3 regions of the Paramicrobacterium agarici genome follow, and region 3 is predicted to be linked to each of the others. Evidence: predicted binding sites of a transcription regulator. Region 3 holds the regulator's gene; each other region holds the start of a gene.

Region 1 (10,177 bases), 800 kb from region 3:
TCGCGATCTTCGGAGGCACCGCTCCGCTCGTCATCGACGCCCTCATTCGCGCAACAGGGAATGAGTTCGCCGCCGCGTTTTATCTCATCGGCATGTCGGTCGTCGGACTCGTCGCAGTGATCATTCTGCGAGAGAGTGCGCGGCAGCCGCTCAAGGGCTCAGAGCCCAACGTCGAGACTGAACGTGAAGCGCACATTCTCAATGCGGAGCGATCCGGGCGCGGCTGACGACCTTCGGTGTGCCGAGGCACGGAAAGAGTGCCGGGACGAGGACGTTTTCGGCGATTTCTTCCTCTACTCAGCACAATCTCCTTGTCTCGGCACATGGGGCGCTGACCGGCGTCGCGAAGCGCGTCACCGACGAGCGACGTGAGCTCCGGCCTGCGCCGGCAGCCGCGCGGCCTCGATCGTGGGGAACAGCAGCATCGCGGCAACGACGAGGAACGCCCACCGATAGCCGAGCCCAACATCTGCCGGGTCAACGACGTCGGCGACACCCGTCGTGATGCGAACGATGAGCGCGGCGACGGCGATACCGAGTCCCGTCGCCACCTGCTGCATCGTCGAGGCGAGGGTGTTCGCCTCGTTCGTGTGCTCGGGCTCGACGTCGGCGAACTGCACGGAGTTGTAGCCGCTGAACCCGATCGAGCGAAAGACGCCGCTCAGAAACAGCGCCACAGCGATGACCACGAGCGGCGTCTGCTGCGTCAGAAACGCACACCACACGTAAACGGCGGCGCCCGCGAGGTTGCTGCCCACGATCACGGCGCGAAAGCCGAACCGCCGAATGAGCGGGCTCGTCGCGGGCTTGATCATGATGTTTCCGGCAAACACGGCGACAACGAGGATGCCGGCGAGCGACGCGCTCCAGCCGAATCCCTCTTGAAACATCAGCGTGAACACGAATGGCGCCGCGCTGATCAGCAGACGATACACTCCACCGCCGACGTTGCCCACGCGGAATGTGGCAATGCGCAGCGAGTCGAATCGCAGCAGCGGGTGCGCTGCCCGCAGCATCCGCCACACCCCGAGCACGCCGGCGACGATGCTGAGCGCCAGCAGCAGAAGCGCCGCGACCAGGCTCGTGCCGAGCTCTTCCATGCCGAGCACGAGGGCGGCAAGCGCAACGCCAAGCAGGGCGAACCCGACAATGTCGAGCGGATGCCGCTGCGCGATCTCCCCCGCCGGAACGAGCCTGCCCGCGGCGATCATCGCGGCAGCGCCGAGCGGAATGTTGATGAGAAAGATCCAGTTCCAGCCGATCGTGTCGGCGAAGATTCCGCCGATCGCCGGCGCGATCACGGGAGCCAGCAGCGCCGGCCACGTGAGGTAGGCCATGGCGTCGAGAAGGTCGCTCTTGTCGACGACGCGCAGCACGGCGAGACGTCCGACCGGCACCATCATCGCTCCGCCAAGGCCCTGCAGCACGCGAGCCGCAACGAGCAGCGGCAGCGTCAGGCTGAACGCGCACAGCAGCGATGCGACTGTGAACACCGCAATCGCTGCCATGAAGACGCGCTTCGTGCCGAAGCGGTCGGCGAGCCATCCGCTGGCGGGAACGCCGACCGCGAGGGTGAGAAGGTACGCCGTCATGGCGAGGTTGATGTCGACGGCGCGCACGCCGAAGTCGGCGGCCATGGCTGGCGCAGCGGTCTGGATGATGGTGCCGTCGAGGTTCTCCATGAAGAACGTGGCGGCGACCAGCAGCGCGAGCGGCCGGTTGAGGGTCTGCGAGCGCGGCATCCCCCTATTCTGCCGCGCTCGCAGACCGCCGCTCCTACGCCGGATGCAACGCCAGCTCCTGCCCGCGCCAGCGCCGCCGCAGCCACCGGTCGTGACTCGCGATCACCACGGCACCGGGATACGTGCCCAGAGCCTCCTCGAGCTCGGTGGCGAGCGCGAGCGACAGGTGGTTCGTCGGCTCATCGAGCAGGAACAGATGCGGCGGCTTCGCGATGATGAGCGCGAGTGCCACGCGTCGCTGCTGCCCCACCGAGAGGCTGCCGACAGGCCGGTCCAGATCGCGCGGGGCCACGAGCCCGAGCGACGAGAGCGGCAGCTGCGCGGCGCGCTTGGCGCCAAGTGCCTTCTCATACAGCTCACGCGCGCTCGCCTCTGGTCGCGCGAACCGTACATCCTGCTCGAGCAGCTGAACCCTCAGTCCGCGGCGGCGCGACACACTCCCCTTGTCGACTCGCAGGTCGCCGGCCATCACATGCAGCAGCGTCGATTTTCCCGCACCGTTCGGTCCGGTCACGAGCAGCTGCGTGCGCGGTTCAACGGTCACGCGGTCGATGTCGAGACGACCATCGACGCTCACATCGCGAACGGAAAGCAGCGCTTCCCCGTCGGCAAGCGCGTGCGACCCCGTCGGGATACCGGCAAACGACAGCACCTTCGGTGGTTTGCGCACCTGGTTCTCGCGCAGCTCCTCGAGACGCCCGCGAGCGTCCTTCACGCGCCTGCTGATCGCCCCGTCAGTGCGCGCCTGCTTGAACTTCACGATGTATTTGTCGTTGTCGGTCGGTCCGCGGCGATGGCTCACCTGCCGTGCGCCCACATCGACGTCGTACTTCAGCCGCTTCAGCTCGTCTTGCTCGGCGGCGAACTGCGCCTCCCATCGCTCGCGCTCCAGCTGCTTTGCGTCGAGGTACTCCGTGAAGCTCCCTCCGAACACCGTTGCCCGCGACGCCTCTCCCACGGCGGCACGGCTCGCGTCAATGTCGACGAGCCCTGTCGCGACCTCGTCGAGGAACGCCCTGTCGTGGCTGGCGAACAGCACGGAACCTTTCCAGCCCATAAGTTCGTCGCGCAGAAACGCCACGGCGGAATCATCGAGGTGGTTCGTCGGCTCATCGAGCAGCAGGGCATCTGGTCGCTCGAGCAGAAGCGCAGCGAGTGCGAACCGGCTGCGCTGACCGCCACTCACGGCGTCAAGGCGTCGATCCAGACGGATGCTGTCAAGCCCGAGCCCCGCGAGCACGCGGTCGCGCCTCGCGTCGACGCCCCACACGTCGAGCCGCTCGGCGTTCTCGAGGGCATTGGCGTAACGCTCGGTGGCGTCGTCTGTGCCGTCGAGCTGCTCAGCAGCATCCGTCAGCTCTTTCTCCGCTCTGCGGTTCTCAGCGAGCGCGCGCTCGATCAGGTCGTCGACAGTGTCGTCGGCGTCGTGCGGCACCTCCTGCCACAGCAATCCGGTGCGCGCCGGCCGCGCGACCGTTCCGGCGTCGGGCTCGTCGGCACCCGCCGCAATGCGCAGCAGTGTCGACTTGCCCGATCCGTTCTCGCCGATCAGGCCGAGGCGCGCGTTGTGCGCGACGACGAGGTTTACATCGGTGAGCACGCGACGGTCGCCGAACGATCGCGAAATGCCATCGAGCCGAACGTGATCGAGTCGCGCGGCCGTGGACTGTCTGAGTGTCTGTGTATGCATCTGGTCCCCTTTGGGGTCGGCCAGGCGCGCGCACAATGACAGTGCTACTCGTATCGAGTGTCAAGAGGAAGAATCCTTGCGCGCCTGTCAGTGAAATCCGCCGGGCAAGCCTCGGACGCGGACCGGACAGGAGTGCGCTAGTTCTTCACGATCGACGAGCATAGACGACGGATGCTGCAAAGTAAACGAGTTTCAGACAGCTGCCTTTGCCCGTGTCTCTCCCGTGCCCTTTCGGAGCAAGGTTTGCAACAAGACATTCAGGGCGACGCCACCTCCTGAGATTTCTAGCACTCTCTGCCTTCGAGTGCTAATATTTCTGTTACTAAACCTGAGTCAACGGGACTCAGGTGCTCATTCGATCACGAAGGGAGAAGTGAAATGGTGATGACATTTGATCCGCTCAGCCAGCTTGACCGTGTCGCGTCGAGCATCTTCTACTCCGCGCGTGGTCCGAGCGCAATGCCCGTCGATCTGCATCTGGACGGGGATCGCTACATCCTCAGCGCGGATCTGCCCGGCATCGATCCCGGATCCATCGATATCAACGTCGATGGCTCACTGCTGACGCTTCGAGCTCAGCGCTCGATCGAGTCGGGCGAGCACGTTCGCTGGCTGACACGAGAGCGTTTTGGGGGAAGCCTGATGCGTCAGTTCACCCTCGGTGAGGGCATCGACACAGAAGGAATCAGCGCCTCGTATCAGAACGGTGTGCTCAGTCTGATCATTCCGCTGTCCGAACGAGCGCGTCCCCGCAAGATCGAGGTCGAACAGGGCGCCCCGGATGCGCCGGCGGCCATTAACGCCTAGCCGGCGCCATCGCCATTCGCGGGGGAGCGGCTACCGCTCCCCCGCACAGCATCCTTTCAATGACGATGTGAGGTGAGAACGATGAAACGTATCCTGTCGACTCAGATGACAATGTTCCTGCAGGACATGGAGTACCCGTGTGACCGCGACGACCTGCTCCGCGAAGCGAAGGCGGAAGGCCTCTCCACCGCCGATCGAAAACTGCTGGAGCACCTGGAAAGCCGACTCTTCTCCAGCCGCTGGGACATCCGACGTGCGCTCGCCACGTCGAGCACCGCGTCGGCACGGCAGACACGCAACCAGCAGAACGCCTCCCCAGCCGGGAGAGAAGTGGTCAGCGTTTAACGACCCCGCGGCTTCAGCGGGGAGTCCACACTAAGAAGTTGCAGAGGCCGGGCGGGAAACGTCCCGCCTTGCACGACGCAAGACCGAGGAGAGTGAAATGTCGCTTGTTGCCGAACCTCAAATCCCGGGTCGCGGCACCACGGCACCGCCGTCACTCGAGGACATCCGGCTCGATGCACTGTCGCATCGTGAATGGCGAGTGATCGACACACGCTTACCCGAACATGACGCTCCGTGCGTGCTCGGATTTATTGAACGCTGCGGCAACCGCTACGAAACCCTCGTCCTCGGCCGGGGAGTACGAAGGTACAGCTTCCCGAGCCTGGCTGAGGCAAAGCGCCACTTCGCCCGATAACATCACTGCGCTTGAGCTTCCGGTTCGCGAGCGCCGTCAGAGCACGTCGTCGCGGCCCGAGATCTTGAGTGCGTCAACAACGCCCTTCACCCGCTGCGCGTTCTCGCTCGTCGTGACCAGAAGTGCATCCGGCGTATCGACGACGACGATGTCCTTCACGCCGATGAGACTCACGACGCGATCACTGTGCGACACGACAATGCCGCTCGACGCATCCGCCAGCACACGAGCGTTCTCACCGAGAATCGCGAGATCGTTCGAGAGCCCGTTCGAATTGAGCTTCGCGAGCGAGGCGAAGTCCCCGACGTCGTCCCATCCGAAATGACCGGGAACCACGGCCATGCGGCCCTTGGCGGCCGACGGCTCTGCCACGGAATAGTCGATCGCGATCTTCTTGAGCTTCGGCCACAACCGGTCGACGGCGGGACCGCGCGTCGTCGGATCGTCCCACGCCTCGGCCAGCTGCAGGATCGCGTCATGCAGCTCCGGCTCATTGCTCGCAAGCTCTTCAAGCAGCACGTCGGCGCGCGAGATGAACATTCCCGCGTTCCACAAGTACCCGCCGTCATCGAGGTACGCCCGCGCCCGCTCGATGTCGGGCTTCTCGACGAAGGCGTCGACGCTCATGGTCCCATCAGCACCGTCGATGTTCAGCGCGTCGCCCGCCTTGATGTAGCCGAAGCCGATCGCGGGCTCGGTGGGGCGGATGCCGATGGTGGTGATGTATCCCGCTTCGGCAGCGGTGATCGCCTGCTGTACCGCAGCGCGGAAAAGCCGGTCCCCTCGAATGACGTGGTCCGCGGCGAACGACCCGATGATCACGTCGGGTTCCCTGCGCTGCAGAATGGCGGCGGCGAGACAGATCGCGACGGTGGAATCCCGGGGGTCGGCCTCGAGAACGATGTTGGCGTCGCTGATCTCGGGCAGCTGCGCCTCGACAGCGCCGCGGTGCGCGCGGCCGGTCACGACCATGATGCGATCGTCGCCCGCGACGGGAGCGAGCCTGTCCCACGTCGCACGCAGAAGCGTGACGCCCGAGCCCGTGAGGTCGTGCAGAAACTTGGGCGCGTCCGCACGCGACAGCGGCCACAGCCGCGAACCGATGCCGCCAGCGGGGATCACGCTGTAAAAGCGTCGTGAGGCGTTCGTCATGACTCCACGGTACCGGCACCGCCCGCAGAACTATCTCGACATCGAGACACTAAGGGTCCCCTAAGGGGCAGAGTGCCCTCAGAGCGGCATAGACTGGGAGTCAGCGCCATGCGCTCGCCGGCCGTCCGGCCGACGCACAATGCGAACCGTCAGGGAGGGTCGTTCCGTGTCAGCGAAGACTGCAGGGACTCCACCAGTGTCAGCTACCACGTCGAAGCGTCCGGCAGGAACTCTGTACCGTGGTCGCGAGGGCATGTGGTCGTGGGTCCTGCACCGGATTACCGGTGTCGCCATCTTCTTCTTCCTCCTCGTGCATATTCTCGACACCGCACTCGTGCGGGTCTCGCCCGAGGCATACAACGCCGTCATCGGCACGTACCAGACTCCGATCATGGGGCTCGGTGAGGTCGCTCTCGTCGGCGCCATCGTGTTCCACGCGTTCAACGGCATCCGGATTATTCTGATCGACCTGTGGAAGAAGGGGCCGAACTACCAGCGCGCCATGTTCTACATCGTCATCGCCGTCTGGGTCATCACCATGCTCGCTTTCGTGCCGCGGCACCTGATCAACGTCTTCGGGCACTAGAAGAGGGGAACGACATGTCGCAAACAATCGAAGCTCCCCGCACACCGGCTCGCGCGAACCGTTCGTCGGGAACGAACTGGGAGAAGTGGGGCTGGATCTACATGCGCGCGTCGGGCGTGCTGCTGATCGTGCTGATCTTCGGGCACCTGTTCATGAACCTCATGGTGGGCGACGGAGTCAGCGCCATCGACTTCGCGTTCGTCGGCGGAAAGTGGTCCGATCCGTTCTGGCAGGTCTGGGACGGCCTGATGCTGTGGCTCGCTCTCATTCACGGCGGCAACGGCATGCGAACGCTCGTCAACGACTACGCCCACAGCCGCGGCATGCGCGGAACCCTGAAAATCGCGATTCTCGTCGCCGTCGTCGTGCTGCTCGTGCTCGGCACGCTCGTGATCTTCACGTTTGACCCGTGCCCCGCCGGGTCTCCTGCCGACCTGCTTCCCTCGATCTGTAAGGGGCTCTAACTCACCAATGTCCACCACCGCTGCACCATCGTCATCCGCCGATTCGACAGTCGTCGGCGGCATCCACTATCACCAGTTCGATGTCGTCATCGTCGGCGCAGGCGGCGCGGGAATGCGCGCAGCCATCGAGGCCGGCCCCGGCGCGAAGACCGCCGTCATCTCGAAGCTCTACCCCACGAGGTCGCACACGGGCGCCGCTCAAGGTGGCATGGCGGCCGCGCTCGCGAACGTCGAGGAGGACACCTGGGAGTGGCACACCTTCGACACCGTCAAGGGCGGCGACTACCTCGTCGACCAGGATGCTGCTGAGATTCTCGCGAAAGAGGCGATCGACGCCGTCATCGATCTCGAGAACATGGGGCTGCCGTTCAACCGCACCCCCGAGGGCAAGATCGACCAGCGGCGCTTCGGCGGCCACACCCGCGACCACGGCAAGTCGGCTGTTCGCCGAGCCTGCTACGCGGCGGACCGCACGGGACACATGATTCTGCAGACGCTGTTCCAGAACTGCGTCAAGCTCGGCATCAACTTCTTCAACGAGTTCTACGTTCTCGACATCGTCATGGCCGAGGTCGAAGGCGAGAAGAAGCCCGCCGGTGTCGTGGCGTACGAGCTCGCGACCGGAGAGCTGCACGTCTTCCAGTCGAAGGCGATCATCTTCGCGACGGGCGGATTCGGCAAGATCTTCAAGACGACGTCGAACGCGCATACGCTCACGGGTGACGGCGTCGGCATCGTCTGGCGCAAGGGACTCCCCCTCGAGGACATGGAGTTCTTCCAGTTCCACCCGACGGGCCTCGCGGGGCTCGGCATCCTGCTCACCGAGGGTGCCCGCGGCGAGGGCGCGATTCTGCGCAACGCCTCGGGCGAGCGGTTCATGGAGCGCTACGCCCCCACGATCAAAGACCTCGCTCCCCGTGACATCGTCGCGCGCAGCATGGTGCAAGAGGTGCAGGAGGGGCGCGGCGCCGGCCCGAACAAGGACTACGTGCTGCTCGACTGCACGCATCTGGGCGCCGAGGTTCTCGAGACCAAGCTTCCCGACATCACGGAGTTCGCGCGCACGTACCTCGGCGTCGATCCGGTCACCGAGCCGGTTCCAGTGATGCCGACCGCTCACTACGCCATGGGCGGCATCCCGACAAACACCAATGCCGAGGTTCTCGCGACAAACGACACCGTCGTTCCGGGACTCTACGCCGCGGGCGAATGCGCGTGCGTCTCGGTGCACGGCTCGAACCGCCTGGGCACCAACTCGCTTCTCGACATCAACGTCTTCGGAAAGCGCGCGGGCAACAACGCCGTCGAGTACGTCAAGACGGCGGAGTTCGTTCCGCTGCCCGAGGATCCGGCCAAGGAGGTGCGCGAGACCCTCGAACGCATCCGCAACGGCGACGGCCCCGAGCGCATCGGCGCGCTGCGCAAGACGCTGCAAGACGAGATGGACAAGAACGCTCAGGTGTTCCGCACCGACGACACGCTCGACGAAGTCACGCAGACCATTCACGACCTGCGCACGAAGTACATGAACATCTCGATTCAAGACCACGGCAAGCGGTTCAACACCGACCTGCTCGAGGCCGTCGAGCTCGGGTTCTTGCTCGACCTTGCCGAGGTCGTCGTGTTCTCAGCGCGCAACCGCAAGGAGTCGCGTGGTGGCCACATGCGCGACGACTACCCCAAGCGCGACGACGAGAACTACATGAAGCACACCATGGCGTACCTGACCGGCGACCCGCATTCGGCGGATGCTGCCGATCACATTCGCCTGGACTGGAAGCCCGTCGTCATGACACGCTACGAGCCAATGGAGAGGAAGTACTAGGCATGTCGCAGGTGGTGGAAGAGGCGCCGGTGTCGAACGACCCGACGCAGACCTTCACGGTGACGCTCATCATCCGCCGTTTCGATCCGGATGCCGATACCGAACCGCACTGGCAGGACTTCGACGTCGAGATGCTCCCGACCGAGCGCGTTCTCGATGCCCTGCACAAGATCAAGTGGGAGGTGGACGGTTCTCTGACGTTCCGCCGCTCGTGCGCCCACGGCATCTGCGGGTCTGACGCCATGCGCATCAACGGCCGCAACCGGCTCGCATGCAAGACGCTCATCAAGGACCTCGACGTCTCAAAGCCCATCTACATCGAGGCCATCAAGGGGCTTCCGCTCGAGAAGGACCTCGTCGTCGACATGGAGCCGTTCTTCGAGTCGTACCGCGAGGTGCAGCCGTTCCTCGTCGCCAACAGCAAGCCGGGCGCAGGCAAGGAGCGCACGCAGTCCGTCGCCGACCGCGCGCGCTTCGACGACACCACGAAGTGCATCCTCTGCGCGGCATGCACGTCATCGTGCCCCGTGTTCTGGACCGACGGTCAGTACTTCGGCCCGGCGGCGATCGTCAACGCGCACCGCTTCATCTTCGACTCGCGCGACGACAACGCGCAGGTGCGCCTCGACATCCTCAACGACAAGGAGGGCGTGTGGCGCTGCCGCACCACGTTCAACTGCAGCGAGGCGTGCCCCCGCGGCATCCAGGTGACCAAGGCCATCGCCGAGGTCAAGCAGGCGATCATGCGCGGCAAGCCGTAGGCTTTCTGCTCCCCGCTCCAGAATTGGGCCGGCGTTCTCGGAATTTCGAGGGCGCCGGCCCGTTTGTGTTGGACGGTCAGCGGCGTCGCACACTCTCGGTGAGTGCAGAGATCAGCTCGTCCAGACTGCGAAATTCGCCGTCGAAGATGTCGGATGCTGTCGGAGGATCGCCCACGGGCCGTTCGACGTACGCGGTGCGCATTCCGCAGGCCTGTGCACCGCGAAGATCCCACGCGTGAGCGGCGACCATGAGAACGCGCTCCGGCGCGACGCCGGCCACATCGATCGCGAGACGATACACCTCTGCGGCCGGTTTGTACGCCTTCACCGCATCGCTCGAGAGAACCTGGTGCCAGCGCAGTCCCGCGTGCGCATTCAGCTGAAGCAGTGCCGCGGTGCTCGCATTCGACAGACCGAGAACGGGGTAGAACTGCGCAAGACGACCGAGGC
Region 2 (10,177 bases), 940 kb from region 3:
GGAGCGGCGGGGTCGGTCGCCGACTCTGCCCCCGATGTTTCCACCGGTACCGTCGACTCTGCCGCAGCATCCAACGTCAGTAAAAGTGAGTTGCAGGAAGTGGCTGCTGATTCATCGACGGAGGACGACCATTCTCTGCAAGTCACTTTTGGGGCAAGGGCTGGGGCAGAGGCAGAGGCAGAGGCAAGGGCGGGGGCAGAGGCCGAAGCCGGGGCCGAGGTGGACGAGCCGCGCATCGTTCGGGTGAAGCGTGTGCGCGCGGGGGACGGCGCGGAAAACAGCGTGCGCACAGGGGACGGCGCGGAGAACAGCGTGCGCACAGGGGACGGCGCGGAGAACAGCGTGCGCACAGGGGAATAGGCTGGATACGTGCTTCTCGCCATCGATTCGTCACTCGGAACATCGGTCGCCGTCGTCGACTATGAACGCGGCATCATCGCCGAGCGCAGCATCCACGACACCCGCAGGCATGCCGAAGTCGTCGGAACTCTCATGCGCGAGGTTCTCGCCGAGTCGGGCGTTGAGACCTCTGAGCTTTCGGGTGTCGTCGCCGGAATGGGTCCGGGCCCGTTCACGGGACTGCGCATCGGCATAGCGGCCGCACGAGCCTTCGCATTCGGTGCGGGCAAGCCCGTCGCACCGGTCGTCAGTCACGACGCCGTCGCCCTCGAGTGGTACGCCTCGGGCGGAGAGGGCGAGCTGCTCGTCGTCACCGACGCGCGTCGGCGCGAGAACTACTGGTCCCGATACTCGGGGACGGATGCTGCGAGGCTGCCGATCCGCATCGACGGCCCCGGCCTCTCGAAGCCGCACGAGATCGTCGTTGGCGCAGCGACGCGCCACGAGGTCGATCGCGTATCAGCGGGCCATCTCGGACTCGTCGCCGAATATACGTGGGCGGCAGGACGCCCCTTCGCCGCAGATGAGCCGCTGTATCTGCGGTCGCCAGACGTCACGCCGTCTGCCGGAAAGCGCGTGACCTCGTGACCGAGTTTCGTGCGGCGACGGCGAGCGATCTCGACGCCATCATGCAGCTCGAACGCGCGACCTTCGCTCCGGACGACTGGTCGAGCGAGAGCATGCTGCGGGAAATCGAGAGCGAGCATACGACGTATCTCGTGATCGTCGACGACGACCGTCTCGTGGGCTATGGCGGCGTTCTCGCGCCGAGCGGAAGCACCGACGCCGACATTCAGACGATCGCCGTCGACCCGAGCCATCGGCGCACCGGTCTCGGGCGCGAGCTCATGACACGGCTCATCGCGCGAGCAGCATCCACAGGGGCGAAAGCCGTGTTTCTCGAGGTCCGCGCCGACAATCCGGGCGCCCAGCAGCTCTACCAGTCGCTCGGATTCGCCGTGCTCGGGGTGCGGCCCCGGTATTACAAGGGCGGCATCGACGCCGTCGTCATGAAACTCGATCGCCCCGACGAAGCAGGAGCAGCATGAACCGCGACACCCCACTCGTGCTCGGCATCGAATCGAGCTGCGACGAGACCGGAATTGGCATCGTCCGCGGCTCGACGCTGCTGTCGAACACCATCTCGTCTTCCATGGAGCAGCACGCGCGCTACGGCGGCGTCGTTCCCGAGGTCGCAGCGCGCGCCCACCTCGAAGCCCTCGGCCCGGCGCTCACCGCCGCCGTCGACGAAGCGCAGATCGAACTGAGCGACATCGATGCTGTCGCCGTGACGAGCGGCCCGGGTCTCGCGGGGGCGCTCATGGTCGGCGTCGGTGCGGCAAAAGCGCTCGCGCTCGCTCTCGATAAGCCGATCTACGCCGTGAACCACCTCGTCGGGCACGTTGGCGCCGACATTCTCGACGACATAGGCGAGCCCTTCGAGTACCCGGCCGTCGCGCTGCTCGTCTCGGGCGGCCATACGTCGCTGCTGCTCGTTCGCGATCTGACGAGCGACGTCGAGCTGCTCGGCGAGACCATCGACGACGCCGCGGGCGAAGCGTTCGACAAGGTGGCGCGCATTCTCGGCCTGCCATACCCGGGCGGGCCGCAGATCGACAAGGCCGCAGCCGAGGGCGACGCCACGGCAATTCGCTTTCCACGCGGGCTCAGCCTTCCCAAAGACATGGCGAAGCACCGCTACGACTTCTCGTTCTCGGGCCTCAAAACGGCGGTTGCGCGGTGGGTCGAGCAGAAACAGGATGCTGGCGAGGCAGTGCCCGTCGCCGATGTCGCCGCCTCGTTCCGCGAGGCCGTCGCCGACGTGCTGCTGACGAAGGCGATCGCCGCGTGCCGCGACCACGATGTGCCGCGGCTGCTGCTCGGTGGCGGCGTCGTCGCGAACGCGCGCATCCGCGAGCTCGCCGCAGAGCGCGCCGCCGCCGCGGACGTCGCCCTGCGCATTCCGCCGCTGTCGCTCTGCACCGACAACGGTGCGATGATCGCCGCTCTGGCGGCGCAGCGCATCATGGCCGGCTTCGAACCGTCAACGCTGGAGTTCGGGGCAGACTCCACGCTCCCGGTCACCGATATTCAGGTACCGTGAGACAACACCGCTGCAACCGCGAGGAGACGTTTGATGACTGAGCCCAACGATCGCGAGAACCCGGCTGTGCCACCGCGTCCGCCGCTGCCGCAAACACCGCCGGCTCAGAACGATGGAACGCGGCCGCACGACGCGGGCCAGAACGCTGGCGATGGAGCGCAGCAGCAGCCAGGCCAGACCCCCGCTCAGAACCCGCAGGCTCAGAACCCGCAGGCTCAGAACCCGCAGGCTCAGAACCCGCCTCAGAACCCGGCTCCGTGGGCACGACCGGCCGGCGCGCCGCCCGCGCAACAGCAGCAAGCTCCGCAGCAGCAAGCCGCTCCGCAGCAGCAAGCCGCTCCGCAGCAGGCGGCGCCCCAGCAGCAAGCCGCTCCGCAGCAGGCGGCGCCCCAGCAGCAAGCCGCTCCACCGCAGCAGCAGCAAGCTTCGCAGCAGTTCGCTCCGCAGCATCCGGGTGCGCAGCCCACTCCTCCGCAGCAGAGTCACGCCCCGTACCAGCAACCCGCTCCGAGCTATCAGCAGTCCGCTCCGCAGCACCCCGCACCGCAGGGACCGCACGGGGCACCGCATCCTCAGACGTCGCCATACACGCAACCTGCCCCGCAGCAGCAGCCGGCACCGTCCCCATACCAGCAGGCGCCGCAGCAGCAGACGGCGCAGCCGTACTTCCAGCCCACGCCACAGGGTGCACCGGGGCAGCCGCCGCTCGTCGGCCCCGGCGGAGCAATGCCCGCAGCCCAGCCTGTCTCTGCGCCGAAGTCGCACAAGAGCCGCACGGGGCTCACGGGTCTCATCTTCGGCATCCTCGGCGTGATCGGCGGCGTGTTCTTCGGGTGGGCGCTTCCGCTCGCGATCGTCGGCATCGTTCTCGGATTCAAAGCCCGTTCGAAGCCCGACGACGACCGCACGTTCGCGCTGTGGGCCATCATCACGGGCTTTGCCGGCACGCTGTTCTCGGTCGGATGGTTCGTGTACAGCATCCTTTATCTCGTCATGAGATGATCGGTACGAGGGGAGATCACAGACAATGAGCGATCCACAGCAGGGCCACGAGAACCAGCAGCCCGCGTATGGACAGAACCAGCAGCCGAGCTACGGTCAGCAGGCGCCAGCGCCGACGTACGGACAGCAGCCTCACGGCCAGCAGCCCTATGGTCAGCAGACGACACCGCCACCCGGGTACGTGCAGCAGCCATACGGTCAGCAGCCGTACAGCGCGTATCCGCCTCAGCCCGGCACGAACGTTCTGGCGATCGTTGCCATCATCTCGGCGTTCTTCATTCCGATCGCCGGGATCATCTGCGGCCACATCGCCCGCAAGCAGATTCGTGAGACGGGGGAGCAGGGCGACGGCCTCGCTCTGACGGGACTGATCCTCGGCTACGTGTTCACGGCGATCATCGTCGCGATCATCATCATCTACATCGTGTTCTTCGTGGTCCTTCTCGGCACCGTCGGCATGTCGGGCGCGTACTACACCTGATCGGTCAGACCCGCTCGACTACGAGCGCCGTGTGCCGCCCGGCGACGCGCGTCAAGACAAGAGTCGCGCTCGCCGTGCCGCGCGGATTGAGCCGTTTGCGGAACGCGGCGGGATCGATGTCGACACCGCGCTTCTTGATCTCGAGCGTGCCGATGTCGTTGCCCTTGACCCAGCGTCGCAGCACCTTCTCGTCGAGCGGCAGCCGTTCGACGACTCTGAATGCCGTCGCGAACGGCGTCGCTGTGTGCGCGTCTGAGGTCAGGTAGGCGATGCCCTCGCTGATCGGCCCGGCCTCGAGCTGACGGGCGAGATCGCCGATGAGCCTCGCACGAATGACCGCGCCGTCGGGTTCGTAGAGGACCGCGCCGAGGTCGCGAACCGGCTCGTCAGCACTGTCTGCCGCGGCGGTCAGCTCGGGCGAGCCGTCATCGCTCAGCACGAGCGCAGCCCTCGTGATGCCGTCGCGCGCGAGCGAACCCGACCACAGCATGAGTTCGACGACGCTCCCGTCGACGCTGACCCACTGCGCCTCCATGTCGTCGGGGATCAGGTCGCGGTCGAATCCCGGACCGAGCTTGATGCCGGTCGGCATTCGACGTGCCACCTCGAAGACCGTATCGAGGTGCGGAGAGTAGTCCGCCGGGTCGGTGATCCGCGTCGTCTCCGCATGCCCCGACGTTCGCCTCGCCGGATCGAAGAACACGGCGTCGACGTCGCTCAGATCGGTGTCTTCGGCACGCCCGCGAACAACATGCGCCGAGGCGAAGGGCGCGAGGTTGTGCGTGGCGATTGCCGCCGTCACCTCGTCGGCCTCCACGGCAGTGACAGCGATCTGCATGGCAGCCATCGCCATTGCATCGCCGCCGATACCGCAGCCGAGATCGGCGACGCGGCTCAGATTGCTCGCAAGATACCGCCCCGCGTGCATGGCAGCCGCGCGAATGCGCGTCGCCTGTTCGAGCCCGGCCTGCGTGAACAGCATCCGTTCGGCGAACTCGCCGAATTTGACGCGGGCGCGTGCACGGAGGCGTGACTGTGTGAGCGCTGCGGCGACCAGATCGGGATCGTGGCCCGCCTTGCGCAGGCGAGTGACCGTTGCGACGATGTCTCCCGCGGTGTCCTGACCGGCAAGCTCATCGAGAAGAGCCATGCCGTCGGGGGTGAGCAGAGAGGCGAGCTCGGCGCGTTCCATCCGCCCAACATATCAATGCGCCCGATCTCGCCGAGAGCGAAACCAGACGCGGAGTTGGCACTCACGTTGCACGAGTGCCAGCGCATCCGTAAACTTGCAATTAGCACTCGGATAGTGAGGGTGCTAACTCACGTCTTCTTATGAGAAAGAGGTCAACCGTGTCGGTCTCCATCAAGCCGCTCGAGGATCGCATCGTCATCAAGCAGGTCGAGGCAGAGCAGACCACCGCGTCTGGTCTGGTCATCCCTGACACCGCCAAGGAAAAGCCGCAGGAGGGCGAAGTCGTGGCCGTTGGCCCCGGCCGCATCGACGACAACGGCAACCGCGTTCCGCTCGACGTCACCGTCGGCGACCGCGTTCTCTACTCGAAGTACGGCGGCACCGAGGTCAAGTTCGGCGCTGACGAGTACCTCGTGCTCTCGGCCCGCGACGTTCTCGCGGTCGTCGAGCGCTAAACGACGCACAGCACTAAGGGTCCGGGTGATCATCACCCGGGCCCTTGTCTGTGGTTCGCCGTAGACTCGTCATATGGCTGTGTCACAGGTGTTCGTCTTCGACATCGACGGCGTCATCCGCACCTTCACACCCGAGCGCATGGCGGCGAGACTCGACGCAGAGCTCGGACTTCCGGTCGGCATCATCGAAGACGCCGCATTCGCCGACCCACTTGGGCGCGCCCTTGTCGAAGGCCGCATGACGCGGGCGGAGTGGGTTGACGAGGTCACCGAGATGATTGCCAGGACGGCGCGCGATGCGGATGCTGCGCGCTCGATCGTCGCCGAATGGGCGACAGATATCGGGCAGCTGATCCCCGAGACCATCGAACTCATCGACGAGCTCAGGCAGGAGCATCCCGTTTTCGCATTGACGAACGGAACCGACCGCACGGCGCACGAACTCGACACCCACGGCATCGCTGACCGGTTTCATCGCGTGCTGAACTCTCACGAGATTGGCGTCGCGAAGCCCGCGCCCGACTGCTACGCGCGGGCCCATGCGCTCATCGAGCAGACCCTCGGCAGCGCCGTGTCACCAGCATCCGTGCATTTCACCGACGACCTCTCCGCGAACATCGAGGCGGCTGCGCAGTTCGGCTGGCGAGCCGTGCAGTTCACGGATGCTGCGGCGCTGCGCTCCTCGCTCGCGGCCGAGCTCGCCTCGTGACGCCGGCTGCGAGCCAGGGCTCCCGCTCCGGATTTCTCTACGCGGCATCCGCGTACCTGCTCTGGGGTGCGCTGCCGCTCTACTTCGTCATTCTCGAACCGGCAGGGCCGTTCGAGATCGTGGCGATGCGCATTCTGTTCTCGCTCGTGTTCTGCGGCGTTCTGCTGAGCATCCTGCGCGACTGGCGCGGATTCTTCGCGCTGTTCCGGTCGAAGCGCACGATGCTGTTCATGACGCTCGCCGCAGTGTTCATCTTCATCAACTGGCAGACCTACGTCATCGCAACGCTCACAGGCCACGTGATCGAGGCGTCTCTCGGCTACTTCATCAACCCCATCGTCACGGTGCTCTTCGGCGTCGTCTTTCTGCGCGAGCGACTGCGTCCGCTGCAATGGGCCTCCGTCGGAGTGAGCGGCATCGCGGTTCTCGTGCTGTGGGTCGGCTACGGCAACTTTCCGCTCATCGCGCTGATTCTCGCGTTCTCGTTCGGGCTGTACGGTCTGATGAAGAACCGGGTGGGCGGCAACGTCGGCGCCATTTCCGGCCTCACGCTCGAGACGCTGTTTCTCGCCCCGGTGGCGGCCATAGTGCTCGTCGGAGTCGCGGCAACGACGGGCATCGTGTTCGGCACCGCTGGGGCCGGTAACACAACGCTTCTCGTGGCCTCGGGAATCGTCACCGCTGTTCCGCTGCTGCTCTTCGCGTCAGCATCCCGCCGCCTGCCTCTCGTATACATGGGTCTGTTCCAGTACGTCACGCCGCTGCTGCAGTTTCTGGTCGGTGTGTTCATTTTGCGCGAGCCGATGCCGCCCGAGCGTTGGGCCGGCTTCCTTCTCGTCTGGGCGGCGCTCGTGCTGCTCACGATCGACATGGTGAGGCGCGCGCGGACGGCGCGGCGTCGTGCGCGCAGCATGGCCTGAACGTTCGCAGACATAAACACAGCCCCGCGGTGGTTACCATGGATTACCGGCGTCGACCAGCACCGCTCCGCCGGGAATTCTCGGACACTCAATTCGCCTTGCGAAGGGACGCTATGGACACCTCGGATCCGTTCGGCTACATCGGTCTCACCTACGATGACGTGCTGCTGCTGCCAGCGCACACGAACGTGATTCCGAGCGAGGCGGATACGTCGTCGCGCCTGACGAAGAACATCACCGTTGCCACTCCGCTGCTCTCGAGCGCGATGGACACGGTGACGGAGTCGCGCATGGCGATCGCGATGGCGCGTGAGGGCGGCATCGGCATCCTTCACCGCAATATCTCGATTGCCGACCAGGCCGAGATGGTCGACCGCGTCAAGCGCAGCGAATCGGGAATGATCACCAACCCCGTGACGACCACAGCAGACGCGACCGTCGCCGACGTCGACGAGCTCTGCGGGCAGTTCCGCGTTTCCGGGCTGCCCGTCGTCGACGAGGCAGGCGTGCTCAAGGGAATCGTCACCAACCGCGACATGCGCTTCGTCGATGACGACAAGAAAGCATCGACGCCGGTCTCTGCCGTGATGACGAGCGAAAAGCTCATCACGGCGCCGGTCGGCACGAGCCCCGAGCAAGCGATCGAGCTGCTCGCAAAGCACCGCATCGAGAAGCTGCCCCTCGTCGATGACGCCGGAGTGCTCAAGGGGCTCATCACCGTCAAGGACTTCGACAAGAGCGAGAAGTACCCGCTCGCCACGAAAGATGCCTCGGGCCGCCTGCGCGTGGGCGCGGCGATCGGCTTCTTCGGCGACGCGTGGGAGCGCGCGTGTGCGCTGCGTGACGTGGGTGTCGACGTGCTCGTCGTCGATACAGCGAACGGCGACTCCGAGGGCGTTCTCGAGCTCATCCGCCGCATCAAGGCAGACGAGAGCTTCGCGTCTGTCGACGTGATCGGCGGCAACGTTGCAACAGGCGACGGTGCGCGCGCCATTGCCGAGGCTGGGGCGGATGCTGTCAAGGTCGGCGTTGGCCCGGGCTCCATCTGCACGACGCGCGTGGTCGCCGGTGTTGGTGTTCCGCAGGTCTCCGCTGTGTATGAGGCGTGGAAGTCCGTGCGCGATCTCGACGTGCCGATCATCGCCGACGGAGGTCTGCAGTACTCGGGCGACATCGCGAAGGCGATCGTCGCCGGTGCTGAGACCGTCATGCTCGGCTCGCTGCTCGCCGGCTGCGACGAGTCGCCGGGGGAGCTCGTCTTCGTCAACGGCAAGCAATTCAAGACGTACCGCGGCATGGGCTCACTTGGCGCGCTGCAGACGCGTGGCAAGAAGACCTCGTATTCGAAGGACCGCTACTTCCAGGCCGACGTACCCAGCGACGACAAGCTGATTCCCGAGGGTATCGAGGGTCAGGTGCCGTACCGGGGACCGCTCTCGGCCGTCGCCTACCAGCTCATCGGCGGACTCAGGCAGTCGATGTTCTACGTCGGCGCCCGCACGATCCCCGAGCTCAAGAAGCGCGGCAAGTTCGTGCGCATCACGTCGGCGGGGCTCAAGGAATCGCACCCGCACGATGTGCAGATCGTGGTGGAGGCCCCGAACTACCGCCGGTAGAACGCTGACCTTGTTTGCGCTCCGCTTTCGGTTTTGCGCGCCAGAAAGAACTGGAGCGCGACGAAAAATGTGGCGCGGGCCCGAAGCGCGTTGTCCCTGGACGCCGCAACGAGCCGTGCTCTATGTGAGCGGGAGTTTCGTGTCGGGCTGCCGGTATGTGAATTCTCCCGGGCGGCGGCCGAGGCTTCTGGCCCGGTGCCCGACGAGTAACTGGGGAACGATGACCTCGACGATAGCGCGCTCGAAGCTCGTCACTTCAGACGGGAGCGAGATCACGACAAGGTTCTCGTGATCCGGGCGGGGAACCTCTGTAAGGGGGCTCTGGGTGACCAGGCAAACCTGCACTCCGGAATCGAGAACCGAATCGGCGAGCGAGAGTTCCCGTGAATCACCGAAGATCACGAGACCGCTGTTCTCGCGCAACGGCTCCATTGGTCCGTGCAGGTACTGGTACGTGTCGAATGCCGCTGTGGGGACACCGAGCGCTTCGCGGAACATCAGGGCACCTTCGGACGCAGCGGCCAGCGACATCCCGCTTCCGACGAAGTCGACGGTGTGCGCCGTACTCAGTCGTTCTGCCGCGAGAGCGGTCGGCGCCTCGAAATCAGAGAGCGCTGCTTCGACGCGTGCCGACACGGAGCTCGGGTCAGGTGCAGTCAGCCCAGTAGCGTGCTCGCTCAGCAGAGCGTACGCGAGAAGCGTTGCTGTGTAGCCGACTGTGTAAACTCCCGAGTCATCGAAGTCGCCGAGTGGAAGCACGACGTCGACAGCAGCGGTGAGCGGACTGTTCGGAACATTGGTGATTCCGATGCGTCGCCCCGGGGTGAATCGTTTGGCGGCATTGAGCGGTTCGGGGCTGCGCCCCGATTCTGAGACGATCACGTAATGGTCGGCGGGTTGGCTGCCCGGAGCGTAGGCGACGGCATCTGACGCCGACAGAGGGAACGCTCGTACCCCTGACGCTATGAGCGCGAAGACGAGGGCGTGAGCCGAATGCGACGACGCCCCCATCGCGACGACAGCGACGGTATCGCCCGGGCGCCATGGCTCGATGGTTGCCCTGGCAAGTGCCTGCGACACCGAGTGGTGCGCTCGTTCCAGATTCGCCGGCTGATCGCGAACAGCGAGACCGTACTCTATGCGTTCCATGGTTCTCTCCACATCGTTCGAAACATCGTTTGGCCGACGCTAAGAGCGCCGGTGCACGATGCGTCGCTACCCCTTCACCGCTCCTGCGCTCATCCCGCTCACGACGTAGCGCTGGAAGATGACGGCGATCACGATCGGCGGGATCGCCGC
Region 3 (10,177 bases):
TTGCGAGTTCGCTCGGAATGGCGCCGTGGCAGGTCGACCGTGCACGAAGGGACGCGCGCGGGTGGACTGACGAAGGACTCGGCCGAGCGATTCTCGCTCTCGCCGAGGCAGATGCTGCGGTGAAGGGCGCCGAGCGAGACCCGGTGTTTGCGGTCGAGCGTCTCATCGGCGTCATCGCGTCGCGTGGCGGGGTCTGATGCATCGTCGGCCTCACAGCATCCGCCCGAATGAACACAAGAACGGCCCCGCCAGAGCGGGGCCGTTCTTCTGTTGCGCGGTGTCGCTTAGAGGGCGTTCACCTTCTGGGCGAGACCGGCCTTGCGGTTCGCCGCCTGGTTCTTGTGAATGACGCCCTTGCTCACGGCCTTGTCGAGCTTCTTCGACGCGAGAGCGAACGCGTTGCTCGCTTTGTCCTTGTCGCCAGCTTCGACCGCCTCGCGCGTTGCGCGAACGAGAGTCTTGAGCTCGCTCTTGACCTGTCGGTTGCGCTCCTGCGCCTTGAGGTTGGTGCCGATTCGCTTGATCTGCGACTTAATGTTTGCCACGTTGTTTTGTGCTTTCGTTCGGTGTGTTCGGTGGTGCCGGTGGGGCGAGAGAGGGCGCTCCCGGCAAATCGTGCGGTTTCCGCCACACGCAAGCCAACGCCCAATACTACCAGCTTCAATGTGCTGATGGCACCACACGGCAGGTCGGGCCGCCGGACGTGCGTCGGGATGGTCTTCGTGTGTCTTTCATCGTCGGCGTGGGAGAATAGTGCTTTACCGACGGTACAGAGTAAGGAACGCGTTGAGCCCCAGAGCAGCCGTGGCCCTCGAGCCCGCCGCTACCGACCCTGCATTCATTCGCAACTTCTGCATCATCGCGCATATCGACCACGGAAAATCGACACTCGCCGATCGCATGCTGCACCTGACCGGCGTCGTGGCCGATCGGGATATGCGCGCCCAGTACCTCGATCGAATGGATATCGAGCGCGAACGAGGCATCACCATCAAGAGTCAAGCGGTGCGCATGCCGTGGGCCAAAGACGGCGAGACGTACGCCCTGAACATGATCGATACGCCGGGTCACGTGGACTTCACCTACGAGGTATCGCGCTCACTCGCCGCGTGCGAAGGAGCGCTCCTGCTCGTCGATGCAGCACAGGGAATCGAGGCACAGACGCTCGCGAACCTCTACCTGGCTCTCGAGAACGATCTCGAGATCATCCCGGTTCTGAACAAGATCGACTTACCGGCCGCGGATCCTGACAAGTACGCTGCCGAGTTGGCGAACCTCATCGGCGGATCACCGGACGATGTTCTGCGCGTCTCGGGCAAGACCGGGGCAGGGGTCGATGAGCTTCTCGACCGCGTCGTCGGCACCGTGCCCCCTCCGGCGGGAGACGAGAACGCTCCAGCACGCGCCATGATCTTCGACTCGGTGTACGACAGCTACCGCGGCGTCGTCACGTACGTGCGAATGGTTGACGGCGACCTGCGCCCACGACAGAAGGTGCAGATGATGTCGACGAACGCGACTCATGAGCTCCTCGAGATTGGCGTGTCTTCGCCTGAGCCCACGCCGAGCGCTGGGCTCGGCGTTGGAGAGGTGGGCTACCTCATCACTGGGGTCAAAGATGTACGGCAATCCCGCGTGGGCGACACCATCACCGATGCGAAGACGTCTGCGGCCGAGCCGCTTCCCGGATACACCGATCCGAAGCCTATGGTGTTCTCGGGACTGTACCCAATTGACGGGGCGGACTACCCGGATCTGCGAGACGCCCTCGACAAACTCAAACTGTCGGATGCCGCGCTCGTGTACGAGCCCGAGACATCCGTCGCGCTTGGATTCGGCTTTCGGTGCGGGTTCCTCGGGCTGCTGCACCTTGAGATCGTGAGTGAGCGACTCAGACGCGAGTTCGGGCTTGATCTGATCGCGACAGCGCCCAGCGTCACCTACGAGGTCGTCACTGAAGATCAGCGCTCGGTGATCGTGACTAACCCCAGCGAGTTCCCCGAGGGCAAGATCAGTTCGGTATCAGAGCCCGTGGTCAAAGTGGGCGTCATCGCACCGAAGGAGTACGTCGGCGCGATCATGGAGCTGTGCCAGTCGCGTCGCGGAAGCATGCTCGGTATGGAATATCTCGGTGAAGAGCGCGTCGAGATTCGATACAGCATGCCCCTCGGCGAGATCGTCTTCGACTTCTTCGATCACCTGAAGAGCCGTACCCAGGGCTACGCGTCGCTCGATTACGAGCCGATGGGGGAGCAGGAGGCGGACCTCGTCAAGGTCGACATTCTGTTGCAGGGTGACCAAGTGGATGCTTTCAGCGCGATCGTTCATCGCGAAAAGGCCTACGCATACGGCGTGCTGATGACGGAGAGGCTCAAGAAACTCATTCCGCGTCAGCAGTTCGAAGTTCCCGTGCAGGCCGCGATTGGATCGCGTATCATCGCTCGCGAGTCGATCCGCGCCATGCGGAAGGACGTTCTCGCGAAGTGCTACGGCGGCGATATCTCGCGAAAGCGCAAACTGCTTGAAAAGCAGAAAGAGGGCAAGAAGCGCATGAAGATGGTGGGTCGTGTCGAGGTGCCTCAAGAGGCCTTCATCGCTGCGCTGAGCGGTGACACAGAGTCGAAGAAAGACAAGAAATAGGCACATGCGCCGGTCCAATTTCGAAGACCAGCCAACGGACTACGCGGCCGTCGGAGCGACACAGGCCGCCGACCTGCTGCAGTACCCGCCCGACGGGTACGCGCCGTATGAAGATTCCATCAAGATCGGAAGCGGCGACGAACGGTTCGCCGCGGCATCCGCTTCTGTGCTCTCGTGGGAGGTTCTTCGGCTCGCGGGCATCACTGTCTCGGACATTGAACGCGGATCGGGCGATGCCTATCAGGCTGTTCGCTTTGCGGAGGACGGCACGCCGCTGGGACGCGGCACCGAACGCACCGAAGACCGGTTCGCGTCCGATGGCACGCCGTACATCACGTCGGGTACGACCGCAGTGCTCTCTGGGCGCGTCGGCTCGTATTCCGTGCGGGGACACGTGCGCGTCGTGTACGTCGTTGAAGATCCGCGCCGTGTTGCGTTCGCCTTCGGTACCGTCAGCGGGCACTCGATCAGCGGTGAGGAGTCGTTCGCCATCGAGCACCGAGACGATGACAGCGTGTGGTTCACCGTGCGAGCATTCGTCAGGCCCGTCGGGGTGTTCTACAAGGTCTTTCCCTTCTTGCTTCTGCGCCGCCGGAAGCGACTTTCCTCGCAGTACTTGAGGGCGCTTTCGCCGGCCTGGGCGAGCGACGTGCGCGAGTAGATGGTGCCGTCAGAACTGCCTCTCGGAGCTCTCGCGCCGTCCGACGGCAGACTCCCGCTCTCAGCCGCCGTAGGGTCGGACGCGCGGGACCTGGGCATGTACGTGCACGTTCCGTTCTGCCGTGTGCGTTGCGGGTACTGCGATTTCAATACGTACACGGCCACAGAGCTCCGTGGCGCCCGCCAGGTCGACTACGCGGATGAGGCGCTTGATGAAGTGCGTCTGGCAGGACGCGTGCTCGCCGATCTCGGCGCGGCTCCGAGGACTCTCTCCACGGTGTTCTTCGGTGGTGGAACGCCGACGCTTCTCCCGGCGCGGGACCTGGGGCGGATGCTGTCGGGAATCCGCGAAGAGTTCGGGCTCGCCGCTGAGGCAGAGGTTACGACGGAAGCGAACCCAGACAGCGTCGACGAGCGCTACCTCGAAGAACTGGCGGCTGCTGGCTTCACGAGGGTTTCGTTCGGCATGCAATCGGCCGTTCCTCACGTTCTCGCAACGCTGGAGCGCACGCACGATCCGGCGCGGATCCCTGATGTGGTGGCAGCTGCGCGCAATGTCGGACTCGATGTGAGTCTCGATCTCATCTACGGGACGCCGGGGGAGAGCCTTGACGATTGGAAGCGCTCGCTCGAGCACGCGATTCAGCAGCGCCCAGACCATCTCTCCGCCTATGCGTTGATCGTCGAGGACGGCACGAAGCTCGCGAGGCAGATTCGGCGAGGCGAGGTTGGAAGCCCCGACGACGATCTCGAGGCCGACATGTACGAGCTTGCCAACGACATGCTGGCTGAGGGCGGCTTTGGCTGGTACGAAGTCAGTAACTGGTCAACGTCACGCGAGCATCGGTCGCGGCACAATCTTTCCTACTGGACCGGACAGGACTGGTGGGGAATCGGGCCTGGTGCACACAGTCACGTCGGCGGTGTTCGCTGGTGGAACGTCAAGCACCCGGCGGCGTATGCCAGCCGTCTTGCTCAATCAGAATCGCCGGCTGCAGGTCGCGAGGTTCTCGACGACGAGACCCGCCGCATGGAGCGCATACTCCTCGAAACGCGCATCAGGAACGGGCTGCCGATCGATGTGCTCAGCCCGACGTCGCGACACGTTGTCGCCGAACTCATCGCCGACGAACTCGTGAACGCAGAAGCCGCCCTTCGCGGCCGCGTTGTGCTGACCGTGAGAGGGCGGCTCCTGGCTGACGCCGTCGTTCGGCGTCTCACTGATTGAGTTACTTGATGAAGCGGAAGTTGACCGGGTAACGGTACGGCTGACCGCCCTTGACCTTGACTCCGCCGATGATCGAGAAGATCAGGTTGAGGATGTACGGGAGCCAGCTCAGCAGGGAGAACAGAGCTGAGATTCCGCCGATCGCGGCGAAGCTGCCTCCGGCGATCATCGACGTCACCACGATGCCGCTGAGGATGCCGATGATAATTCCCCAGGCGATCGACACGATCAGGAACGTGATCTGCCAGTTGAGCGCTTCCTTGGCCTCTTGTCGAACGAACGGTCCACGATCCTTGAACACGAGGTAGATGATGAGCGATGGCAGGATCGCAAGCACGCCGCCGAAGTGCGACCACATTGCCCACATCTTGTCGTCCTGCGGCGTCAGTGGCTGCGCGCCCGGTGCCTGAGCATATTGGGGCTGCCCGTAGGGCTGCTGGCCCTGGTGAGGCGGCTGCTGCCCGTACTGCGGTGGCTGCTGCCCGTAGGGCTGCTGACCCTGCTGGGGTGGCTGCTGCCCATACTGGGGCGGCTGCTGCTGCCCGTACTGCGGCTGTTGCGGCTGACCATACTGCGGCGGTTGTGGCTGCTGCCCGTACTCGGGCTGCTGGGGTGGTGTCTGTGATGGCTGGCCGTGCGTGTTGGGCTGCTGATTCGGATCAGCAGGTTGCGGTGCATTCGGGTCAGTCATTGCTTCGCCTTTCGCTTGTGAAGTTCGCTTGCCGGCGAACGCTCGTGTCACGTCCTTTGCAGAACTTAGGAGTAAACCTACAGACACCGCGTCATGCCTGCAATTGTCCGCGCCGCTTTCACACGGACTAAGATTGGCACTCAGGGAGAACGAGTGCCAGAGAGGAGGCAAAACCGGTGGTTTCCGAACGCAGTCTCGACGTGTTGCGGGCAATCGTCACGGACTTTGTCTCCTCGAGGGAACCCGTCGGCTCGAAGAGCATCGTGGATCGCCACCAGTTCGGCGTCTCCGCGGCTACCATTCGCAACGACATGGCGCAGCTTGAAGAAGAGGAGCTGATCGTTGCTCCTCACACATCATCAGGGCGCATCCCGACAGACAAGGGCTATCGCCTTTTCGTCGACCAGCTCACAGACAAGCGACCGTTGTCTCCGGCCCAACGGCGCGCGATCGAGATGTTTCTGGAGCCGTCGGCCGATCTCGATGATGTTCTGCGTCGAACGGTGCGGCTGCTCTCACAGCTGACCAATCAGGTAGCGCTCGTGCAGTACCCATCGTTCGCGCGAGCGTCGGTGCGCCATGTGGAGCTGGTCAGTGTGAGCGAGTCGACGCTGCTCGTGGTTGTCATCGTCGACAACGGGCGCGTCGATCAGCGGCTCGTGGAGTCGCGCCGCACGCTCGACGATGACGAGATAAACCGCATTAAGGTCGAGATCAACGACATCGTCTCGGCTCAGACCGTCAATACGGCCGCAACCCGCTTGATGCAGCAGGGTGAGGACGATGCCTCTGCTGACGACGGGGAACTCGCTGACGCGGTTCGGAGTGTCGTTCTCGAAGTTCTTGGTCACTATCGTGAGGATCGACTCGTGATGGCGGGGGCCGCGAACCTCGCGCGCACCGAGGCCGACTTCTCGGGAAGCATCTTTCCCGTGCTCGAAGCCCTCGAGCAGCAGGTCGTACTCTTACGGCTCTTCGGCGAGATGCAGGCTGATCAGCTCGGCGTATCGGCGAGCATCGGGCGGGAGAACGCGCCGTTCGGACTTGACGAGACCAGCATCGTCACGAGCGGTTATCGTTCCTCTGCTGGCGAAATCGCCCGTCTCGGAGTTCTTGGACCCACGAGAATGGACTACGCGGGAAACATCACGGCTGTGCGAGCCGTCGCCCGCTACCTGACTCGGCTTCTCGAGGTCGAGTGACACGACCCGCATGCGCGACTTCGCGCACAGAATTGCACACCTGCCGGACGAGCCCGCCCGGCACACGACGAGGAAAGGCCACGAGTGGCTGACCACTACGAAACACTGGGCGTCTCGCGCGACGCCTCGGCCGAGGACATCAAGAAGGCGTATCGGAAGCTCGCGCGTCAGCTGCATCCCGACGTCAACCCGAGTCCTGAGGCAGCGGAGACCTTCAAGAACGTCACCCACGCATACGATGTGCTCAGCGATGCCCAGCAGCGGGCCGAGTATGACGCTGGGGGCAGGAACCCCTTCGGCGGCGCAGGAGGCTTCGGCGGATTCGGGGATATCTTCGACACGTTCTTCGGCGGAGGAGGCGGCGGGCGAGGCCCCCGCTCTCGGCAGGAGCGAGGAGAAGATGCTCTTCTGCGTATTGAGGTCGATCTTGTGGACGTCATGTTCGGTACCACAAAGCAGGTCGAGGTCGATACCGCGGTGCTCTGCGAGACGTGTGAGGGATCCTGCTGTCAGCCGGGAACCTCTCCTGTGACGTGCGACATCTGCCATGGGACCGGTCAAGTGCAACGCACGGTTCGCTCCCTGCTCGGCAACGTCGTCACAGCGAGTCCGTGTGGTTCGTGCCGCGGATACGGCACCATCATCCCGAACCCGTGCGTGACCTGCCAGGGACAGGGTCGCGTGCGAGCCCGCCGTACCGTCTCGGTCGACATTCCCTCGGGCGTCGATACGGGACTGCGTCTGCAGATGCCGGGCAGCGGAGAAGTCGGGCAGGGAGGCGGTCCCTCCGGAGACCTGTATCTTGAGATCAAAGTGCGGCACGACGACGTCTTCAGCCGCAACGGCGATGACGTGCTCTGCACGCTTGAAGTATCGATGGCCGACGCGATTCTCGGAACAACAAGCACGATCAAGGCGCTCGACGGTGACGTGGATCTCGAGATCCGGCCTGGTGTGCAGAGCGGCGACGTTCTCGTGATCAAGAGCCGCGGCATCACAGGCCTGCGCAGCACGACCAGGGGTGACCTTCGCGTCGGAGTGCAGGTCGTCACGCCGCAGAAGCTCGATCACAAGGAGCGGGACCTGATCCGTTCGTTCGCTGAAAGGCGCCGAGAGCCGAACCCCAAACTCGCGCATTTCCAGCAAGGACTTTTCGCCAAGCTGCGTGACCGTTTTGTGAGCTGATGTGAGCAGCGTCTTTATCGATGAGGCGCTCGTCGACGCCACGCGCGGCGGGCTCCTGACGCTGACGGGCGCCGAGGCCAAGCACGCTGTCACCGTGACGAGAGTGCGCGTCGGCGAGCGGGTCCTGGTTGGCAACGGTCAGGGTCTTCTGGTGCGCTGCGTGGTCGAGACCGTGCAGACAGGCGAGGTGATCTTGAACGTCGAAGACGTCGCCACCGTCGACCAGCGTCACCCGCAGATCACGCTCGCGCAGGCTCTCGCGAAAGGAGACCGTGATGAGCGCGCTGTTCAGATGAGCACAGAGCTGGGGGTGACGTCGATCATCCCGTGGCAGGCGCGCCGCAGCGTTTCGCGGTGGGACTCTGCGAAGGCGTCGAAGGGAGTACAGCGCTGGCAGACGATCGCTCGCGAAGCGACGAAGCAATCGCTGCGAGCGCACATTCCGCAGGTGCGGCCCCTTGAGAGCCCGGTCACGCTGGCAGCCTATGCAGCAACTCAGCGGATGCTCGTGCTCGACCCCGAGGCAACAACGCCGCTCAGCAGCATCCGTCTCGATGATCGCCCGCTGCTTCTCGTGGTAGGACCGGAAGGCGGAATCGACGGGGCGGAGATGCGCCGTTTCGCGGATGCTGGAGCCGAACGCGTTCGCCTTGGTGCGAACGTTCTACGGACCTCGTCGGCCGGGCCAGCCGCCCTCGCCGTACTCAACGTCATATCGGGGCACTGGTAGGTCGCGCGTGCGCCCCGGTTCCGTAGGATAGAAGCATGACTAAGTCGACACCGAGCGTCTTCAGCCGCATCATCGCACGTGAGATTCCGGCGACGATCGTGGCCGAGAACGACAAGCTGATCGCGTTCGAGGACATCAAACCACAGGCGAACGTTCACATTCTCGTCGTGCCTAAGACAGACCAGTACTCGACGGTCAGCGAACTCGCTGCTGGTGATCCTCAGCTTCTCGCCGAGCTCATCGCCATGACGCAGCAGATCGCCGATGAGCGCTCCGAGGGGCAGTATCGGCTGATCTTCAACAGCGGAGCCGAAGCGGGGCAGACAGTTTTCCACGTGCATGCGCACGTGATCGCCGGAGACCTCGGAGAGGGGACCCTTGTCGGACGCTGACCAACCTGAACGCACGCCGGAAACAACAGCTTCGCTGCACGTCGACGGCATCGCGATGGTGCACTTGCTCGGCCCCCAGGACCGTCTCTTGACACGGATCGAGCACGAGCATCCTGATGTCAGCGTGCACGTGCGCGGAAACGTCATCACTCTCACGGGTCCTGACGCTTCCGTGGCGTCGACTCGCGAACTGATCGAGCAGCTCCTCGTGCTCGTGCGCAACGGCCAAGATCTCGCTCAGTCCGATGTGACGACATCGTCCCGGCTAATCGATGCGGGCACGCACACGCCCTCGGACATTCTCGGTCAGACCATCCTGTCTTCTCGAGGCAAGACGATCCGGCCGAAGACGGCGGGGCAGAAATCGTATGTCGACGCCATCGATGAGAACACGATCGTCTTCGGAATCGGACCCGCTGGGACAGGCAAAACGTACCTGGCGATGGCCAAGGCCGTGCAGGCGCTGCAGCGCAAGGAAGTCACGCGGATTATTCTCTCGCGCCCTGCCATCGAAGCAGGCGAGAGACTCGGATTTCTGCCGGGAACGCTGACCGACAAGATCGATCCGTACCTGCGTCCGCTTTACGACGCGCTGAACGAGATGATGGACCCGGAACTCGTTCCGAAACTTCTCGCGGCTGGCACGATCGAGGTCGCCCCGCTCGCATACATGCGCGGTCGCACACTCAATGACTCTTTCGTGGTCCTCGATGAGGCCCAGAACACGACGCCAGAGCAGATGAAGATGTTTCTCACGCGCCTCGGCTTCAACTCGAAGATGGTCGTCACGGGCGACATCACGCAGGTGGACCTCCCCGGAGCGTCCTCCGGACTCCGGCTGGTGACCCGCGTGCTGAAGAACATCGATGACATCGAGTTCTGCCGTCTGACAAGTGACGACGTCGTGCGCCACACGCTCGTCGGTCAGATCGTCGACGCCTACAGCGAGTACGACCAACGGCAGCAGGCGGAACGCTACGAACGTGATCAGGCTCGCGAGTTCGCGAACCGCGCCGAGCGCCGGGGGCGCCAACCGCGTGATCATCAACGTAAACCCGGAGGCTTCAGCTCGTGAGCATTGAGATCAACAATGAATCCGCCGTCGCTGTCGATGAAGGAGCACTGCTTCGTCTGGCGAACCATGCCCTCGGTGTCATGCACGTGAGTTCAGAGGCAGAGCTGAACATCGTGATGGTCGACGAGGGTGCGATGGAGCAGCTGCACGTTCAATGGATGGACGAACCGGGCCCGACGGATGTCTTGAGCTTCCCGATGGATGAGCTCAAGCCGGGGACAGAGGAGAACCCCGCACCTCCCGGCCTACTCGGTGACATCGTTCTCTGCCCGCAGGTTGCGGAGTTGCAAGCTGAGACCGCTGGACATTCAACGCTCGATGAACTGCTCCTGCTGACAACACACGGAATTCTGCATCTTCTTGGCTTCGACCAC

Evidence for each region. The regulator HrcA, encoded in region 3, represses chaperone genes, less so after heat shock. The targets are predictions, from matches to a motif close to TTNGCACTCGNNNNNNNCGAGTGCNAA.
Region 1: a site for HrcA is predicted at 3,717-3,743, ahead of ATJ78_RS14560 (Hsp20/alpha crystallin family protein). Genes of this name have one in related genera too.
Region 2: a site for HrcA is predicted at 5,233-5,259, ahead of groES (co-chaperone GroES). Genes of this name have one in related genera too.

Annotation. Positions count from the first base shown of each region.
Region 1 covers NZ_PDJE01000001.1:2,981,365-2,991,541, forward strand. The annotation lists gene ATJ78_RS14545 (MFS transporter) at 1-227, shown strand, start outside; gene ATJ78_RS14550 (MFS transporter) at 354-1,742, opposite strand; gene ATJ78_RS14555 (ABC-F family ATP-binding cassette domain-containing protein) at 1,777-3,432, opposite strand; gene ATJ78_RS14560 (Hsp20/alpha crystallin family protein) at 3,811-4,239, shown strand; gene ATJ78_RS14565 (DUF2795 domain-containing protein) at 4,321-4,584, shown strand; gene ATJ78_RS14570 (hypothetical protein) at 4,682-4,939, shown strand; gene ATJ78_RS14575 (mannose-1-phosphate guanylyltransferase) at 4,976-6,091, opposite strand; gene sdhC (succinate dehydrogenase, cytochrome b556 subunit) at 6,258-6,677, shown strand; gene ATJ78_RS14585 (succinate dehydrogenase hydrophobic membrane anchor subunit) at 6,692-7,141, shown strand; gene sdhA (succinate dehydrogenase flavoprotein subunit) at 7,149-8,966, shown strand; gene ATJ78_RS14595 (succinate dehydrogenase iron-sulfur subunit) at 8,969-9,727, shown strand; gene ATJ78_RS14600 (haloacid dehalogenase type II) at 9,804-10,177, opposite strand, start outside.
Region 2 covers NZ_PDJE01000001.1:3,130,724-3,140,900, reverse strand. The annotation lists partial or broken gene tsaE (tRNA (adenosine(37)-N6)-threonylcarbamoyltransferase complex ATPase subunit type 1 TsaE) at 1-39, shown strand, start outside; gene tsaB (tRNA (adenosine(37)-N6)-threonylcarbamoyltransferase complex dimerization subunit type 1 TsaB) at 370-987, shown strand; gene rimI (ribosomal protein S18-alanine N-acetyltransferase) at 984-1,448, shown strand; gene tsaD (tRNA (adenosine(37)-N6)-threonylcarbamoyltransferase complex transferase subunit TsaD) at 1,445-2,503, shown strand; gene ATJ78_RS15265 (DUF4190 domain-containing protein) at 2,537-3,505, shown strand; gene ATJ78_RS15260 (DUF4190 domain-containing protein) at 3,531-3,986, shown strand; gene ATJ78_RS15255 (THUMP-like domain-containing protein) at 3,991-5,178, opposite strand; gene groES (co-chaperone GroES) at 5,319-5,633, shown strand; gene ATJ78_RS15245 (HAD-IA family hydrolase) at 5,707-6,342, shown strand; gene rarD (EamA family transporter RarD) at 6,339-7,262, shown strand; gene guaB (IMP dehydrogenase) at 7,376-8,878, shown strand; gene ATJ78_RS15230 (SIS domain-containing protein) at 8,999-10,027, opposite strand; gene ATJ78_RS15225 (carbohydrate ABC transporter permease) at 10,094-10,177, opposite strand, start outside.
Region 3 covers NZ_PDJE01000001.1:2,186,290-2,196,466, forward strand. The annotation lists gene holA (DNA polymerase III subunit delta) at 1-197, shown strand, start outside; gene rpsT (30S ribosomal protein S20) at 285-545, opposite strand; gene lepA (translation elongation factor 4) at 787-2,640, shown strand; gene ATJ78_RS10700 (DUF1990 domain-containing protein) at 2,645-3,301, shown strand; gene hemW (radical SAM family heme chaperone HemW) at 3,305-4,528, shown strand; gene ATJ78_RS16105 (DUF4870 domain-containing protein) at 4,530-5,219, opposite strand; gene hrcA (heat-inducible transcriptional repressor HrcA) at 5,396-6,421, shown strand; gene dnaJ (molecular chaperone DnaJ) at 6,506-7,606, shown strand; gene ATJ78_RS10725 (16S rRNA (uracil(1498)-N(3))-methyltransferase) at 7,608-8,336, shown strand; gene ATJ78_RS10730 (HIT domain-containing protein) at 8,372-8,728, shown strand; gene ATJ78_RS10735 (PhoH family protein) at 8,715-9,803, shown strand; gene ybeY (rRNA maturation RNase YbeY) at 9,800-10,177, shown strand, end outside.